Regions from separate parts of the Dehalobacter sp. TBBPA1 genome, predicted to be linked through region 4. Evidence: riboswitches for the same ligand, from Rfam matches in the RefSeq annotation. Region 4 holds a riboswitch; each other region holds the start of a gene.

What was found. A riboswitch is a leader RNA that binds a small molecule or an ion and turns the genes downstream of it on or off. The one in region 4 is predicted to bind cobalamin.
Region 1: it holds a riboswitch for cobalamin, as region 4 does, so the genes downstream of both, AB3489_RS07030 (cobyrinate a,c-diamide synthase) here and AB3489_RS05220 (ABC transporter ATP-binding protein) in region 4, are expected to answer to the same signal.
Region 2: it holds a riboswitch for cobalamin, as region 4 does, so the genes downstream of both, AB3489_RS01135 (precorrin-6A/cobalt-precorrin-6A reductase) here and AB3489_RS05220 (ABC transporter ATP-binding protein) in region 4, are expected to answer to the same signal.
Region 3: it holds a riboswitch for cobalamin, as region 4 does, so the genes downstream of both, AB3489_RS14515 (energy-coupling factor ABC transporter permease) here and AB3489_RS05220 (ABC transporter ATP-binding protein) in region 4, are expected to answer to the same signal.

What each region holds. Positions count from the first base shown of each region.
Region 1 covers NZ_CP162385.1:1,410,960-1,415,170, reverse strand. Annotated here, with positions in the region: gene cobS (adenosylcobinamide-GDP ribazoletransferase) at 1-585, opposite strand, end outside; gene AB3489_RS07035 (bifunctional adenosylcobinamide kinase/adenosylcobinamide-phosphate guanylyltransferase) at 569-1,123, opposite strand; gene AB3489_RS07030 (cobyrinate a,c-diamide synthase) at 1,230-2,600, opposite strand; cobalamin riboswitch at 2,750-2,926, opposite strand; gene AB3489_RS07025 (ABC transporter ATP-binding protein) at 3,078-4,064, shown strand; gene AB3489_RS07020 (ABC transporter permease) at 4,084-4,211, shown strand, end outside.
Region 2 covers NZ_CP162385.1:218,729-222,939, reverse strand. Annotated here, with positions in the region: gene cbiQ (cobalt ECF transporter T component CbiQ) at 1-566, opposite strand, end outside; gene AB3489_RS01145 (energy-coupling factor ABC transporter substrate-binding protein) at 639-968, opposite strand; gene AB3489_RS01140 (energy-coupling factor ABC transporter permease) at 965-1,717, opposite strand; gene AB3489_RS01135 (precorrin-6A/cobalt-precorrin-6A reductase) at 1,757-2,479, opposite strand; cobalamin riboswitch at 2,620-2,810, opposite strand; gene AB3489_RS01130 (hypothetical protein) at 3,046-3,324, opposite strand; gene AB3489_RS01125 (hypothetical protein) at 3,405-3,464, opposite strand; gene AB3489_RS01120 (energy-coupling factor ABC transporter ATP-binding protein) at 3,592-4,211, opposite strand, start outside.
Region 3 covers NZ_CP162385.1:2,972,897-2,977,107, forward strand. Annotated here, with positions in the region: partial or broken gene AB3489_RS14500 (ATP-binding cassette domain-containing protein) at 1-332, opposite strand, end outside; gene cbiQ (cobalt ECF transporter T component CbiQ) at 332-1,123, opposite strand; gene AB3489_RS14510 (energy-coupling factor ABC transporter substrate-binding protein) at 1,107-1,448, opposite strand; gene AB3489_RS14515 (energy-coupling factor ABC transporter permease) at 1,451-2,191, opposite strand; cobalamin riboswitch at 2,323-2,517, opposite strand; gene rlmH (23S rRNA (pseudouridine(1915)-N(3))-methyltransferase RlmH) at 2,594-3,073, opposite strand; gene AB3489_RS14525 (alpha/beta-type small acid-soluble spore protein) at 3,218-3,427, shown strand; gene AB3489_RS14530 (acyl-CoA dehydratase activase-related protein) at 3,512-4,211, opposite strand, start outside.
Region 4 covers NZ_CP162385.1:1,032,257-1,036,467, forward strand. Annotated here, with positions in the region: gene AB3489_RS05205 (4Fe-4S binding protein) at 1-912, shown strand, start outside; gene AB3489_RS05210 (Crp/Fnr family transcriptional regulator) at 1,233-1,898, shown strand; gene AB3489_RS05215 (zinc ribbon domain-containing protein) at 2,016-2,216, shown strand; cobalamin riboswitch at 2,274-2,454, shown strand; gene AB3489_RS05220 (ABC transporter ATP-binding protein) at 2,568-4,109, shown strand; gene AB3489_RS05225 (energy-coupling factor transporter transmembrane protein EcfT) at 4,096-4,211, shown strand, end outside.

The DNA.
Region 1 (4,211 bases), 380 kb from region 4:
TGCCGCAACACATAATAAAGCGATCAAGCAAATGATGGTTCTTACCGTTTTCTTCGAGGCATAACCTGCAAAGATTGAAGCAAGTCCTGTATTTCTGACACACGGAAAGCAGACGACTGCCAAAGCGGCCATCGATCGTGACAGGATAAACGAAACAAGAACGAGAAAGAAAAAGTCAGGTGTCAGATACGTCTCATACCACGCCGCAAACTGCAGCAGCAGGACAACTGACGTATAGATGAGCGCGAACGCTCCAACATTAGGATCCTTAAGGATTCGAAGCTTTTCCTCTTGGTCCTTATGGGAATTCAAGGCATCTGTCGTGTCACAATAACCGTCAAGGTGAATTCCGCCAGTGATCATGACGTTAATAAATACAGCTGCAGCAGCAAAAAAGACGGGACTGAACCCGAAATATTGCAACAATAAAAACAAGAGACAGATAACAAAGGCAATGACAGCCCCGACTCCAGGAAAGAAGATAAAAGAATAACGCATGTTCTTCTCGTTCCAGTCGATTTGAGGCATCGGAATTTTAGAGAACATCGAAAAGGCGGCAACAAACGATTCAAACAAGATTTTCATAACCGGAAAGCTCCTTCATTCCTTTATGGATAAGCGGGATCGTGCAGACTGATTCGATCACTACATCTGCAGCAGCGGCAATTGCTGAATTTATTTCAGCCAGTACACGGATATAGCCGGCTGTAAAATCATCATAGGTTTTGAAATCCTCAAATATCGTACTGGTTACGATAACCGTGTTCGGTACGGTCACCGATAGCAACCGGATATCATTGATGATACAGTCAATGGTATCCTGCGGGCTGCGCTCCTGCAGATACATTTCGTTGGCAATCAGGTTGCCCATGCACTCGAGTAAAGCGGTATGGCAGCCGCTGAGAACAGGGATCTTATCGAAAAGTCCGTAAGAAAACTCAAAGGTATCGAATCCTTTGCCGTCCCGCATTCGACGGTGCTTGACCACCCGGTTGCAGCACTCTTCATCTGAGGCAGCCATTGTTGCAATATAGGCCATTTTTCCTTTATTCAAACTGACAGCTAAGTTTTCTGCTATTTCAGACTTTCCGCTGGCAACGCCTCCGCTGACCAAAGCCAACATTTACTCACCGCCTCTTTCCTTTCACCAAAATATCCCTTTATCTATTATTATCGATCATCTATCGATCATCAAGCGATTCAAACTTTTCCAGCTTATACACGCCTGACTAACCCATCCTAGCGGTTCGAAAGCTGCGGCATTTCCGGATAAACGAACGGGCAAACTCCGGATTCCCCCAGAGATGAAGGTGGGGATAGCCGGCAACGAGGTTCTCATCGGCATGGATGCAGTCCCACGTTTTGCTGCCGGATGAATTTACTGCCGTAAAACTGCTGCCGTTGGCTGTCGAATCAGAGTAATGAAATTCATGCGCATTGATCTTGCCGCCTTTGTCGCACAGCAAGTTGTCCTTTTGCGCCGTCAGTGAAATATAACCGAAACGGTTCAGTTTATCCGTCAGTACAGCATCCCCTTCTAAATGTCCTGCCATTGGATAAGGTTTGCCGTCCTTGTCAGCAATACGTTCCAATAAATACATGAACCCGCCGCACTCAGCTATACAGGGAGTATTATTGGAGAGAACATGCCTGATGCTTGCCAGCATCGATGTATTGCTGGCCAGCTGTCCGGTATATAATTCCGGATAACCGCCGCCGAGAATCAGTCCGTCACATTCCGGTACAGCTTGATCCTCAAGCGGACTAAAATACTGCAGTTCCGCTCCCAATGTTTCCAAAAGGTCGAGGCTGTCCTGGTAATAAAAACAAAAGGCTTTATCTCTGGCTACGGCGACTTTAACAGCAGAGATTCTCTCGATCCCGGCCTCATGATAGTCTATTTCCGGGGCCCCTCCCGCAATACGCAGCAGCTGTTTCAGATCAATGGATTCTCTGGCCTGTATGGCCAGTAATTTCATTTTTTGCTGTAGGTCTTCCACTTCGGATGCTGTAATTAATCCAAGATGCCTGCTTTCCAGCGCGCATTCTTTGAGCTTCGGAAAGTAGCCGACCACCTGGATATCCGTCTCTTTTTCGATCATTTCCTTATACTGCGGGTATAGGGAAGGTGTAAGATTATTCAGAATAACGCCCTTGATCCCGTTGTCCGGTCTAAAATGGCAGAATCCTTGGATCAAGGCTGCAATTGAGATTGCTGAACCGGCACAATTGGCAATAAGGATAACAGGCGTTTGCGTTACTGCAGCCAAATGGTAAGAACTTGCCACGGTACTGCCAATGCCTAGCCCGTCATAATAACCCATTACTCCTTCTAAAACAGCGATTTGCGACTGTTCGGAATTCTTGACCAGCAAATACCGGCATACCTCTTCCGATAGCATAAACAAATCCAGATTCCGTGATTTTGTCCCAATGACTTCGGTATGAAACATCGGATCAATATAGTCCGGCCCACATTTAAACGCAGCAGGATTAACTCCTTGCTCCAGAAGGGCTTGTAATACCGCACAAGTGATTGTGGTCTTGCCGCTGCTGCTGCCTGCAGCCGCAAACATAATACGTGGAATAACTGCTTTCATGACTTGTTCTCCATTTCTATTGAAGCTCTCCATGGACATCAAAAAACCTCTCTAACCGGCGGTTGGAAGAGGTTTTACTTACACAATCTGCAAACAGTCCAAAACACTTCTGCATGATTCGTATGCTACACCTTTCATCCTCCGTGAAAACAGTGCAAAATGGCTCAGGCAGGTCTTCCGACTCGGTTTCAAAGCAAATTCAGCCTTCCCATTGTAAACAGTGGCAACTTTGAATCTGCTCCACCTTACGGCGGCGGGACCGTACAGGCATTTCACCTGTTTCCCTATTATTGCAAAATTATGCAACCTAAGCGACTATATTATATCAGATGACGCACAACGTGTCCACCCGCAATCTGCGGGACAGCATATAGCCTTCTCCTCCTGCATGATATTTTCACAGACGCGGCCTTGCTCTTCTGCCCTCCTTTTGATACGCTAGGAAAAAAGAACAGCAATTCACGGAGGTATCTCTTCATGTCTTATTCTCTTCCAGCCAATATTATTTCAGCCGAAAACCTGACCAAACGATTCGGAGATTTCACTGCCGTTAATGCGATCTCTTTTACCGTCCGGCAGGGAGAGTGTTTTGGACTTCTTGGTCCAAACGGTGCCGGCAAAACGTCCCTGGCTAGAATGGTTTTTGGCTTGTCCCCGAGAACTGAGGGCCATCTGACGGTTTTCGGCCAAGATATTTCGGAGCATTCCCGGGAAATTAAAGCACGTCTCGGTGTTGTTGCCCAGGAAGATAACCTTGACCCGGAACTGACGGTTCTGGAAAACCTGCTGGTCTACGCCTCCTATTACCGTCTGCCGCGTAGTATAGCCAGGGAACGGGCTTTTGAAATCCTGGACTTTATGGATCTTCGAAGTAAAGCCAATGCGGTCGTCGACGAGCTGTCCGGCGGCATGAAACGACGTCTGACAATTGGACGAGCGTTGATCAACCGTCCGGAGCTATTGATTCTTGATGAGCCAACCACCGGGCTTGATCCGTACGCCCGTCATATAGTCTGGCAGCGTCTGCGGCAGTTAAAAGAAAGCGGTACGACCATGCTGCTGACAACACACTATCTTGAAGAAGCCAGTCATCTCTGCGACCGACTGATCATCATCAATCAGGGCAAAATCCTCGAGCAAGGTGTACCGGAAGATCTTATTGATAAGCATGTCGGGCAATATGCGCTGGAACTCGGGGTAAGTCCGGATATGCAAAATAAGCTCCTGCACTGGAGCTCTGAGTGGCTGAAATCTTTTCAACAAATTGGTGATGATCTGGTCCTCTATTCTGATAACGGACCAGCCATGGCTGACGACCTGAATCAAAGAATTGCCGGTGAACACCTTCCTGTCAGCTATCAGCGCCTGAGACCGACGAATCTTGAAGATGTTTTTCTGAAACTGACCGGCGAAACGCTTCATGGTGTGCGTGGCGGGTTTGAGAAATCATATGAAGAGCGCTGATGATATGGAGGATAAGAGGATGAAAATAGTTAAACCTGATCTTAATCCAATACTGACTTTCAAGGTATTTCTGCGGAATCTGAAGGTTTTCGGCAAAACCTGGAAAGCCAATTTGATGTTTAATTTTCTGGAGCCGCTGCTTTATCT
Region 2 (4,211 bases), 810 kb from region 4:
CCCGCTTTCAGGCTGGAATAACCTAAGCGGGAATTTTGAGCCGTATACATTGTCTCCGCTGTTTCCATCAATACAAAAATAAACCGATAAATCAAACTCATCAATTCCACCAGAATTTTAGGACATTTCAGCTTCCGCAGTACAGATAGGAGGTCAACCATCGGCGTATTCAGGGACAAATAATATAAGCAGGATACCGCTCCTAAGGCCCTGAAGAATAGCTGTGCGGCTGTCTCTATACCGATTTTAGAAAATCCTAAAAATGTACCGAACACCGGCACAGACATAACAAACTGCTGGGGATCATTTGAGATTTGAAAGGCTATCATAAGCACTCCCAAGATTAAGAATGACATCGGCAGGAGCATCAGTTTAAGAAAAAAGCGGAGCGGGATCCCACCCTTCCTGACGGACAACCACGTCATGATCAGTAAAACTACAAGCGAGAGCAGGATGGAATTCCCCCAAAGACAGACACCCAGGGTCAACAAAGCAAAGGCAACTTTTTCCATCGGATTTTTACGTTTCAGTTTTGAAGCATAGGCGTAATTGTCAATATTTATCATGCTTTTTTCCTTATTTCATACGAATTTTGCTTATATTCTTACGCAGAATACTCATACTTTACGATGTTGCCACTAAGCTTTATTTCTGTTCTCTTCTTTTTTACTGCGCCCTTTCAGGTAACCCAGTCCATAAAAGAGAATGCCGGAACCTAACGCTGCTTGCAGAGCAAACAACAAGCTTTCAATTTCACCGCTGGGAGGCTCAAAAATTGAAGAAAACCAGGGGTTGTATTCAGGGTTAATCTCGGTAATCGCAGTTTCGGCTTGGCCATCCGCTCCGCCGAATTCCGCATCTTTAGCGATAATAAGCGGAATGACAGCCAGCAGGATAACAATAACAATCAAGATAAGATTGGTAGTAATTCTTTTTTTATTGCCCTGTTTATCATAAGTATTATTCATCGTGCGGCCCCCTTGGAAAATATTTTTAAGGATTGAAGTTCATCGCCTTTAAGGTAATTCATAATTGCATTGAAGATAATCACAGTCAGTATTCCTTCACTGATTGCCAAGGGGATTTGGGTAACAGCAAAAATACCCAAAAATTTAGCTGCAGAAACTGTAATCCCTCCCGTTGGGTCAGGAAAAGCAAGTGCCAGCTGAATTGATGTTGTAATATAGGTAGCTAAATCCCCAAGTGTTGCCGCTAAGAAGATTGCCAGTGACCGGGGTCCTTTTGCTTTGAGCACAATAAGATAAACAGCAAAGGCTACAAACGGACCAACAACCGCCATGGAAAATGTATTCGCTCCTAGAGTCGTAAGCCCTCCATGGGCCAACAAAATAGCCTGGAATAATAAAACAATGATGCCAAGGACACTCATGATCGCCGGACCGAATAAAATTGCGCCTAACCCTGTTCCGGTGGGATGTGAACAGCTTCCGGTAACGGAGGGTATTTTCAGAGAGGATAAGACAAAGACAAACGCACCGGCCATCGCCAGCAGCAACTTCACTTTTGAAGATTCTGTCGTTAACTTACGCAGGGAATACAAGCCATAAGCTAAAAACGGGATTGTTAGGACACCCCAGGAAATACACCAAGCCGGGGGCAAAAATCCTTCCATGATATGCATGGCGAAAACGTTTTGAGGCAATAAGATCAGCATTAACGTAATGCTTGCGATCATCATTATTCTTTTACTATTCATTAGCGTCACCTTTCTTTTTATCCAAAAATTTAAAATTAATCATTTTAAAATGTTCTCATCAAGCCATGTTGTTAATTCGTTGACATTATTCATGATTAAACCATAGCCAGCTTTATTTTTCCGTATCAGCAGAATTTCTAACCCCAATTCTAAAGCTGACGATATTTTTGTATCCGTTCCGCCGGCAAGCCCGCTATCCTTTGTCAAAACGATGTCCGCTCCGTAAAACTTAAACAGTGCTTTATTAATATCTTTGGAAAAAGGACCTTGCATGGCCAGGATGTCCCGGGGATGAATGCCTAAATCCTGACATTTCTGCACCAGACAGCCTTCGGGAAGAACACGGACAATGAAACGGGCCATAGAGGCAAAGGGGCTATGCACAATACTCTCCAGTTGATGACTGCCGGTAGTGATAAAGACTTTTACCTGCCGTTCTTTTTTCTGGTATAATGTGCTGATGCGCTCATTCAGACGAAGCAACGCTTCCTCCCAATTATATGCCTGAGAAATTAAGGAACTATCCGGAATATTGGTTTCAGGCCTTTCTAACCTAAGATAAGGGACTCCGGATTGTTTGCAAAATTGACTTAGCGAAACAAACTTATCACTGGAAGGATGGCTGATATCGACAATAACAGAAGGAAGCGTCAGGTTGTCTCTGCCAGTCCAAGAAGACTTCTTGATGAAGTTGATCCCCCTGTTTTGGAGATGTTCACTAATCTCACGAGCTGCAGGCGTTTCTCCCAGAAGGATGATCATTTAAACCTCCATAGCTAATAACAAAATCCGAAAAACAAAAAAACTCTTTACCATGGAAGGGTAAAGAGTCTAACCTGTATCAAAAAACGGTAAGAATCCAGAAAACACAGAGTATTCACCTCCCTAACATCCCGTAGGTTGCCGTAGCGGCTGGCAAGAGCAGGTTTCCTGGCTCAAGATCATCATCGACTCACGTCTTCCCAGGCAAATCCCAGTGACATTTTTGTGGATCGACTCCCTCGTACAGTGGCGGGTACCGCGTCAGCATTCACTGACTTCCCTTTTCAGTTCTTGCCCTCGGGCAAGAATCGCTCATTACCACATATTCAATTTTTCTATTATTATATCTTATAAAAGAGCTTATGTCACGAACAAATTTGGACTTATTGTTTGAAGTCCTTAAAATTTATTCGTATCACTAGCTCAAAAGCAATGAACCTTGAACCAGAAGACCTGCTTACAGTATATTGACCCGTCATGGAGAAAAGCATGTTTGTTTTGGACTAAAGGCCAAACATGCTCTTTTTTTCAACAAATTTGATCCCTTTAAAACATCCTTTCTATAACTACTTCAACACTACTTTCTTAAAGCCGCTATAGTCTTTAGCCATTTGGGCATAGACTTCTTTGCCTAAAAGGAATTTATAGATTTCATCCGCCTTTTTCTCCGGATTGATATCTTTAAATTGTTCTGGATAGAGTATCTTTCCCATATAATAAGCGTCCGCTATCGCCGTATCAATATTGGTTATATAAAAATTATAAGGCAGTTGGGCATGGACTTCGCCATTTTTTACCGTTGTAAGGGTCTGATAGAATCCGGGGTTTTTCTTATAATCCTCCATAATTGACTGAAGTCCGCTGGCGTCAAGAAAGATCTTGTCCGGATTCCACTATTTTTGCAACACAATTTATGATCTACCAGTTACATTCCTTTGATTTTCGCCTTAACAATTTTCCTTTCACCAAAGATATTCTCCAGCACAAGGTTTTCTTCTTCTGGAAATATCTTGTATACCGATTCGAGAAACAGTTCTTATATCACGTTTTTCTAAAATTTGTATAGCATCATCACAAACTAATATCTTAATATTAAAAATATCCATGAAAAACTACAAGTTATAATTATGGTTATGAAAATGGGCGTGATGTTCCCCTTCATGCCGATGATAATATTCATCAACCAAATTCACTTTTTTCAAAAGTTCAATTTCCATCAGTAATATGTCTGTTGGCATATCGGCTATAATACTGTGGTTTTCGTCAAATAAAATCGCCCTCTGGGATATTTCCTGCACCAATTCTAAATTATGCGTAGATATAAGCAGTGTTTTGCCCGCTTGATTCAACTTCACCATAAACTCGACAAGCCAGCGTTGGGTTCTCGGATCGAGCCCATTCATAGGCTCATCCATGACAAGAACCTCAGGGTTTAAAGCCAACACACAGGCAATAGCAACTTTGCGTTTTTCACCACCGCTTAAATGATATGGCTGCCGATGTTTAAAAGCTTCAATACTTAATAAGGTTAGACAATCATTAACCCTCTGTTCAACCTCGCTTTCACTTAGACCCATCTGTCGGGGTCCGAAAGCAACCTCATCATAGACATCAGCGCAAAAAAGCTGGGTATCTGAATTTTGAAAAACAAAGCCGATTCTTTGGTGAAAGAGCTTGGCAAATTTAGCTTCTCGCAGCTTCTTCGCCGTGATTTCTTCCTTGTCGAATTTAT
Region 3 (4,211 bases), 1.1 Mb from region 4:
CAACTGCTTATCCGGATCCTGAAAAACAATGCCAACAGATTTTCGAAGCTGTTTGAGACCTTTTACTGAATAATCCAGCGGCAGGCCCTTGAATAGAACTTCGCCGCCTGAAGGCTTATTGATGCCGTTAAAGGAAAGCAGCAACGTTGATTTTCCAGCAACGTTGATTTTCCAGCACCGTTGCTTCCGAGGACTGCTGTCGTTTTCCCCTGTTTAATCCCGAGTGACAGGGCCTTTAAGGCCTGGGTTCCATCACTGTAGATGTAGTGGAGATTTCTGACTTCCAAGATATTTTTAGCCTCCACATTTTCAATCAAGCCATTTTCGGCCATTATAGTAAGCCTCCTGTCCATTGTTTGGAAAACAGCGCAACTGCAATCAGGAATAGGTTAATCAGCATAATCGGAATATATTCTGTCCAATGAGTCTCCGCCTGCTCATGGATCACACTGAGCTCACCGTCATATCCCCTGGCTTCAAGCGCAATATACAGTTCATCCGCCCTCTGATAAGACCGGATAAAAAGTGACGAAGCCAGAGCCGCCAATGAACGGTATCCGGAAGAAAGCCCCGCATAGCCCAAGCGGGAATTTTGCGCCGTAAACATGGTGTCTGCCATTTCCAAAAATACAAAAATAAACCGGTAGATCAGTCCCATCAATTCAACCATCAGTCTTGGAACTTTAAGCTTCCGAAGAACTGCCAACAGGTCTACCATTGGTGTACTCAGCGATAAATAATACAGACAGGAAACCGCGCCAAGCGCTTTAAAAAACAAATTTGCCGCACTTAGAATACCGGACTGCGACACCCCGATATACATGCCAAATGCATATACAGAGAATACAAAAACATCTTTGTCCCCTGAAACATTGACCGCAATGGTTAAAACGCCGATCACTAAAAAGGAAAGTGGGACAAGCATCAGTCTAATAAAAATTCTAACAGGTGTACCGCCTTTGCAAACGGTATACCAACCCATGATCAGGAGCGTCAAGATTGACACCGCAACGGAATCAGCCCAGAGACAGACCCCCAAAACCGAAACGGCTAAGACCAGCTTTTTTAATGGATTCGTTTGTTTAAGCCTGGATAAATAAGCGTATTTATCGATGTAAATCATTGTTTACCGGTTCTTCCTTTTTCTTACGACCCCGCAGATAACCTAACCCGTAGCCCAAAACACCTGCTCCGACAGCTGCCTGAAGCGCAAATAACAAGCTTTCAATTTCTCCGCTAGGCGGCTCCCAAATCGGTGAGAACCAGGCCTGGTAATTCCCGTTAAGTTCTGTTATAGCTTGTTCAGCTTGGCTGTCAGCCCCAGCAAATTCCGCATTTTTTTGCACAATGAGGGGCATAACGGCAAGCGCTATGACAATCGTAATTAAAATAATATTTGTGATAATAACCCGATTTTTATTCTTCGGTTTCATCGTTTCTACAGACATTTTCAGACCTCCTTTGAAAGTATTTTTAAGTCTTTAAGCTCATCCCCTGCATAGGATAAAATCGCCTTAAATATCAGCACAGTCAAAATACCTTCACTGATCGCCAATGGTACTTGCGTTAAGGCAAAAATACCTAAAAACTTGGTAAGTGATGCCATAACGCCGCCTGTTTCAGCAGGAAACGCCAGTGCAAGCTGCACCGATGTCGTGACGTAAGTTAATAAATCCCCAAGTGCGGCAGCGAGAAACACGGCAAGCCACTGCGGTCCATTTGCTTTCTTCACAATTTTGTATGTAGCAAAAGCCACCAGCGGCCCCACAATGCCCATCGAAAAAGTATTTGCTCCCAATGTTGTCAATCCGCCATGAGCCAGTAAAACAGCCTGAAACAGCAGTATGATCAAGCCAATTACGGCCATTGCGGTCGGTCCGAACAAGATAGCGCCAAAGCCAACCCCCGTAGGATGCGAACTGCTTCCTGTAACGGAAGGAATCTTCAGGGAAGACAAAACAAAAGCAAAGGCACCTGCCATCGCCAAAAGCATTAATGTTTTGGGATGCTCTCCAACAGTTCTTCTGATAGAAAAAAAACCAGCCAGAACAAAAGGTATTGCCAAAGCACCCCAAGTAATACACCAACCCGCAGGAAGGAAGCCCTCCATGATATGCATGGCATATGTCTGCTGGGGCAAGAACATAAACATAAGTACGAAACCCATTATCCAAATCTTTTTATTTATCATCGTCAAACTCTCCTATATAAGATATGAAACAAAAAACCTCTCAACATCTTACGTCGAGAGGCTCATATGCTAGGAAGTTTTCCTCGGTAGTCTTGCACATACATCCCCCTCTCTATCACTCGTAGAGTATATGGTGAGACACTAAAACAGGTAGGTCTTCTGGCTTAAGCATCATCGATCTTCAGACCTTCCCAGTTTCCCAGTGGTATACCTGAAGAACTCCACTTTCACAGCGGCGTGACCGCGCGGGCTTCTACCCGACTTTCCTTATTCATTGAATGGTACGCTTATCAGTTCCATTCAACACCTGTTCTGTCTATTCAGTTTTAATCCTGATTCATTATATCGCTCTTTCGACAAGGAATCAATATATTAATTGAAGTATCTTTACCTCCATCAATTCTATTTGTGGTAGGGTTCCCCTTTGCTGATCTTGCACGCCCGGTAAATCTGCTCCAGCAGGATAAGCCTGATCATCTGGTGCGGAAAGGTAAGCTTCGAGAACGACCACCGGTAATCGGCGCGTTTTCGGATTTCATCTGCCGTACCAAGAGATCCGCCAATCACAAAAGTGATCCGGCTCTGGCCTGAAAGCCCTCTTTCATCAAACAAAACGGCAAGTTCGGGTGAAGAAAGTTCCTTTCCCAGAAGATCCAGCAAAACCACATAATCCTGAGGTGAAATTAATTTAAGAACCTTTTCAGTTTCTTTCTGTTTTACTCTTGCTTCATCGGCAGCTGATGCCCTTTCGGGGCATGGTTCGTCCTCAACTTCAATCATCTCAAGCCGGATGTACGCGCCAAGACGCTTGGCGTATTCCTTCAGCCCTTCTTTTAAATATTTTTCTTTGATTTTCCCTACCGCTAGAACTTTGATCTGCAGCATGTTTTCTCCAACTCCAGTCACTATGTTTGCGTCCAAACATTTGCAATCAAAAACTTGAAGGTTAAATCTCTCTGATATTGGATTATTTACAATGAAGATTTTTTTCAAAAGTGTCAATAATATTGATGGAGGTGAAAAAAAATGAGCAAAACAAATGAAAGCAAAAAAAAGCTGCTGCAGAATCTAAAAATGGAGGCTGCGGCTGAAATCGGCCATCTTGATTTTGTAAGGGAAAATAACGACCACTATAAAGGCGATGTTACTGCCAGACAGAATGGTCTGGAAGGAGGCCCGATCGGCGGCCAGATGGTCAAAAAAATGATCGCCTATGCCAAACAGCAGATGAAATAGAATAACGGACTCATTTAGTATTCCTAATCTACTTCAATAAATATTCAAAACTTCTTCAGCCTACAATACTGAAGAGGTTTTTTGTTATATAATCTTCTGTTCGGAATACGACTGCTCTGTACCTTCTTCAGTGTTATGCAAAGCTGCCGCTTCCTCGCTGGGTGCAGATTGCATTTGCCCGGCGTTGTTATTCATTTTGTTTCTATTGTTCGTATTGGCATTATTGACTGCTTCCGACCTCTCCATATTTTTGAAAGCGACTGAAAGCATCAGTTTAATTCTGTTGATCTGATTCACCTGGCTGGCACCCGGATCGTAATCGATTGGCACAATATTCGCCAGCGGGTAGTGCCGTTTAAGTTCGCGGACCATCCCTTTACCCGTGATATGATTTGGCAGGCAGGCAAACGGCTGCAGACAGGCAACGTTTGTTGCTCCGCTTTCTATCAGTTCCAGCATTTCTGCGGTCAGGAACCAGCCTTCACCGGTCTGATGTCCGAGATGCATGATCTTGCCGGCCATATCGGCCAACTCATAAATCGATTTGGGAGGATGGAAACGGTTGCTCTTTGCCAAAGTGCGTTTCATTACCCGGCGGTAGTTTTCCAATCGCCAGATAATATAGCGGCTGATAAGCTCGCTTTTCAGTGAGCCAGCGAGTTCTTTTCTTCTGAATATTGTTCCATACGCACAGTACATAAAGAAATCCATCAGATCCGGCAGAACGGCTTCGGCGCCTTCCTTTTCCAGAACATCCACAATAAAATTATTGGCAAATGGATGA
Region 4 (4,211 bases):
AAAGTTCGGGTTGTAGGGTATGCTACGGAAACACCATCCTATATTCATTCAGTTTTGAGTGGGGATTTTCTAAAACAATTTACAGGTAAATCTGTAGATGAACCGTTAGAAATTGGTCAGGATATCGACAAAGTGACCAGCGCTACGCTTTCATCAAGAGGAATTACCAATGCAGTCCGTCAGGCTAGTCATGGGTTGGGTAAAAACCAACTTGCTTTGAATATTTCTGAGCCTTCCGAGAATATTAATTTGGGGATCAAAGAAATAGGCTTGGCTTTATTAATATTTGCAACGATTATAGGAGTGCGTTTTAAGATTCCTAAGCTGCGATGGCTGGTTCTTATATGCAGTATATTTTTTACTGGTTTCTGGTTTAACTGTTCAATTTCACTTGCGAACATTGCCAGCGGATTAATGGGATTCTTCACGGCTTTTAAACAAAATCTTTTTTGGTATATTTTAATCGTCGGGATTCCAGTAATTATTTTCTTAAGCGGGAAGAACCTATACTGTTATTGGTTATGTCCTTTTGGAGGGATTCAGGAAATACTGGCAAAAATCGGAGGCGGAAAACTAAAATGTAATCATCATGTAGCAACATGGCTGCAAAAAATAAAATACATGTTAGTTTGGATCGTACTGATTTTAAGCTTTTGCTTTAAATCACCGAGTATAGGAGGCAGTTATGAGCCTTTTGGAGTCCTGTTCGGATTTCAGGGGGTGAGTGTGCAATGGATACTGCTCAGTATTATCCTGGTTGTATCGCTGTTTATTAGAAGATTTTGGTGTTTATATTTTTGTCCGGTCGGGGTGATCAATGAAATCATCATTAAAGCAAGACGATTTGTAAATTCCCTTTTCCAAAAGAAACAGGAACAAGGTATTCTAACGAATAAAGGAAGGTCACTATGAGGCACCTTGGCTCTAAGGAAATATTTTTCTGTACTTTGACAGCGATCATCTTATTTTTAGTTATAATCTTAGTATTTAGCAACATAAAACAACTTTTATAACCATTCACCAGCGTTAATTAAATTGACGCTCGTCGTTAGATGTCCATTATCTGCATACTATATCCACGAAGAAAAATAATATATAATCAAGGTAAGGGTAGTTCTGTCTGCCCATATCTCTAATTATCAGGAGATTTAGGCAGGACAAGGAAACAACATAATTACATTTTCACATATTAATTAGTCTAAGTATAAGGCTAAGTACAAGGGAGTGTAATCATGAGTGATAATGATCTACCATGGCTGAAACACACAAAATTATTCCGGTCGCCAATAGATGGTTGGAAGAAAGTTTTTGCGGATAGAGAAAGATTGTTATATCCCAAAGGAAGCATTATTATTAAACAAGGCATTACGATTGAGAAGCTATTATATATTTTTACAGGGACGGTTGAATATTCGAAAGTTGACGAAGAAGGCAATGAGGTTCTCATTGATGTCTTGGGTGCAAATAATTTATTTATGATTGCGCCATTGTTTACCGGTATTCCCCCTCTCGGTTCATTTACGGCTGTTGAAGACACAGTAGCCGCTGCAATTTCAATTCAGGAAATGAAAAGTTTGATGAAGTCTGATTTTACGCTTACTGAAGAGCTGCTCTACGACCTTTCAATGAAAAGTAATAACCATATAAGCCGGCTGCAGAAACATTACACTTACAAGGTAGACCATAGAATTATCGAAACTTTATGTGCACTTGCAGATCAACAAGGGATGCAACTGTTTATCAATCAACAAGATTTGGCTGAACTTGCAGATACAACAAGAGTAACGGTGTCAAAATTATTTCGCGACTTAAAATCTGAGAACATTATACGGCCAATATATGGAGGGATCATTATACAGGATTATAGCCGTCTAAAAAACTGGCAGAAACATATTTAAAGATCTGTAATTAAGACCAGCTAGTATTTTCTCCTGGCGTCATACGGATATAATATTGGGGATTCAATGAATTTATTATTGATTTGATGAAGAAAAGATATTTTAGGAGGTTATTAAATGCCAACTTATGACTTTATTTGCGAAAAGTGTGGTCACAAGTTTTCTGTTTTTTGTAGTGTTAGTTCAAGAGACAAACAAATATGTCCGCAGTGCGCTGATGATAAAATAACTCAGCGGTTTACAACGGTTAATGCCTATGGAGTTAAAGGTGGTAAAACCTGTTCATCTGGGAAATGTAGTCCTGGCTGCAAATGTTAAAATCTCACCATCTTTTCTCTTGACTTTTCTTCAATTTCATTTAGAATAAGACGTAATAATCATACATTCTTTTTTGGTGTCTCTTATCGAGAAGAATAGGGAATCAGGTGCAATTCCTGGACGGACCCGCCGCTGTAAATAGCTGTGATGACTGTACGATGCCACTGAGAAATCGGGAAGGCACAGAAATCGGTTAAAGCTATGAGTCAGAAGACCTGCCAATGAAGATATCAACATGAAGCAATGGTAAAGTTTCAGTTTGAGAGTTAGTATCTCTCAAAACTGGAACTTTTTTATTTTGTATGCATGTCGTTTACATAGTTTAGATTTTTATATGGAGGCCTTCATCCGATGGAACCTGCGGTACAGCTTAAAATAGAATCTCTTGTATTTCCGCCTGAGACAAACAAAGTGTTAAAAGATATCGACTTAACCATCAATCAAGGAGATTTCATCGCCATTACTGGGGAAGCCGCATCGGGAAAATCGATGTTACTCCATAGTATCACCGGAGCGGCATCTCAATTTTTTAACGGACAGCTAAACGGTACCGTTAGGGTCATGGGGCAAGACATTCATGCGATCCCCTTAGCAAAAATGTGTGATTATATCGGCTATATGATGCAGGAACCGCAAAATCAAATGGTCAGTATCACGGTAGAGGAAGAAGTGGCTTTCGGGATTGCCAATATGGAACTTCCTTGGGATGAAATGAAGAACAGAGTCAAAAAAACTTTACAATTCGTTGGCCTGGAGGGTTTTGAACAAAGAAAGACGGATGGACTGTCCGGCGGCCAAGCCCAAAGAGTAGTATTGGCAAGTATTCTCGCGATGGAAACGCCCATTCTTGTTTTAGATCAGCCCACCGCAGAATTAGACGGAAAAGGAAAACGGGAACTTTATTCCTATATCAGCTATTTAAATAAAGAAAAGGGAATTACCGTGATTATGGTGATGGACCGGGCCTGCGATATTCTTCCCTATACCAACCGTATTCTTATCATGGCTGAAGGAACAATCAGAGAAGAATGCAGCCCTGGTGACTATCAGAAACGCTTCAATCAAACAAGACCAACCCCAAATATGACGGCGGCAAATGAAAAGTTAAATGAGAAATTGAATGAAAAATCGAATCAAAAATCGAATGAAAAATTGATGGAAGTAAAGGATCTGGCCTTTACCTATAAAGGTGGTTTCAAAGGCTGTGAAAATATGAATTTAGATATTAATTGCGGTGATTTTATTGGGGTGATTGGGCTCAATGGTTCAGGGAAAACGACGTTGTTGAAATTAATGGAAGGTTTGCTTATCCCGGATACGGGTGCGATTCGAATCTTTGGCAAACCCCTGACCAAGAGGAACTTAGCAACGATACGCAGTCAAATAGGTTTCCTGTTTCAAAACCCCGATCTTCAAATCTTTGCGAACACAGTAAAAGATGAGGCGGCATTTGTTTTAAGAACAAGAAAACTGCCGGAAGAGGAAATTGCAGAGAAAGTAAATGGGATTTTAGACAAAGTCGGGCTATTGGCATTCGCCGATGTCCACCCGCACAGGCTTAGCCGCTGCCAGCGTCAGAAGCTGGCAATTGCCTCTGTTTTGGTAGGAGGCCCCGAGATTATCATGGCGGATGAACCTACCTCAGGTTTAGATGAAGAACAGAGCGCCCTGATCATGGAGCTGCTCTCTGCATTTCAGCAACAAGGTAAAACGGTTATTCTCGTTACCCATGACCTGGGTTTGGCCAAACAATATGCCAACCGTATTGTGGCAATGCACATGCACCGTCTGGCATTGGATATTCCGGCCCAAGAGATTGGTTCTTTTGAAGAGGTCCTTAAAGACATAGGGTTAGATTTCCAGAAGGAAGGCGTTGCTTATGGCTTTCATTGAAAAAATTGATCCGCGTACGAAGTTGGTATGGTGTTTAACACTCATTCTTACAGCTTTGCTTTCACAAAATCTGAGCCTGGAAATCGGAATTATTGCCTTGGT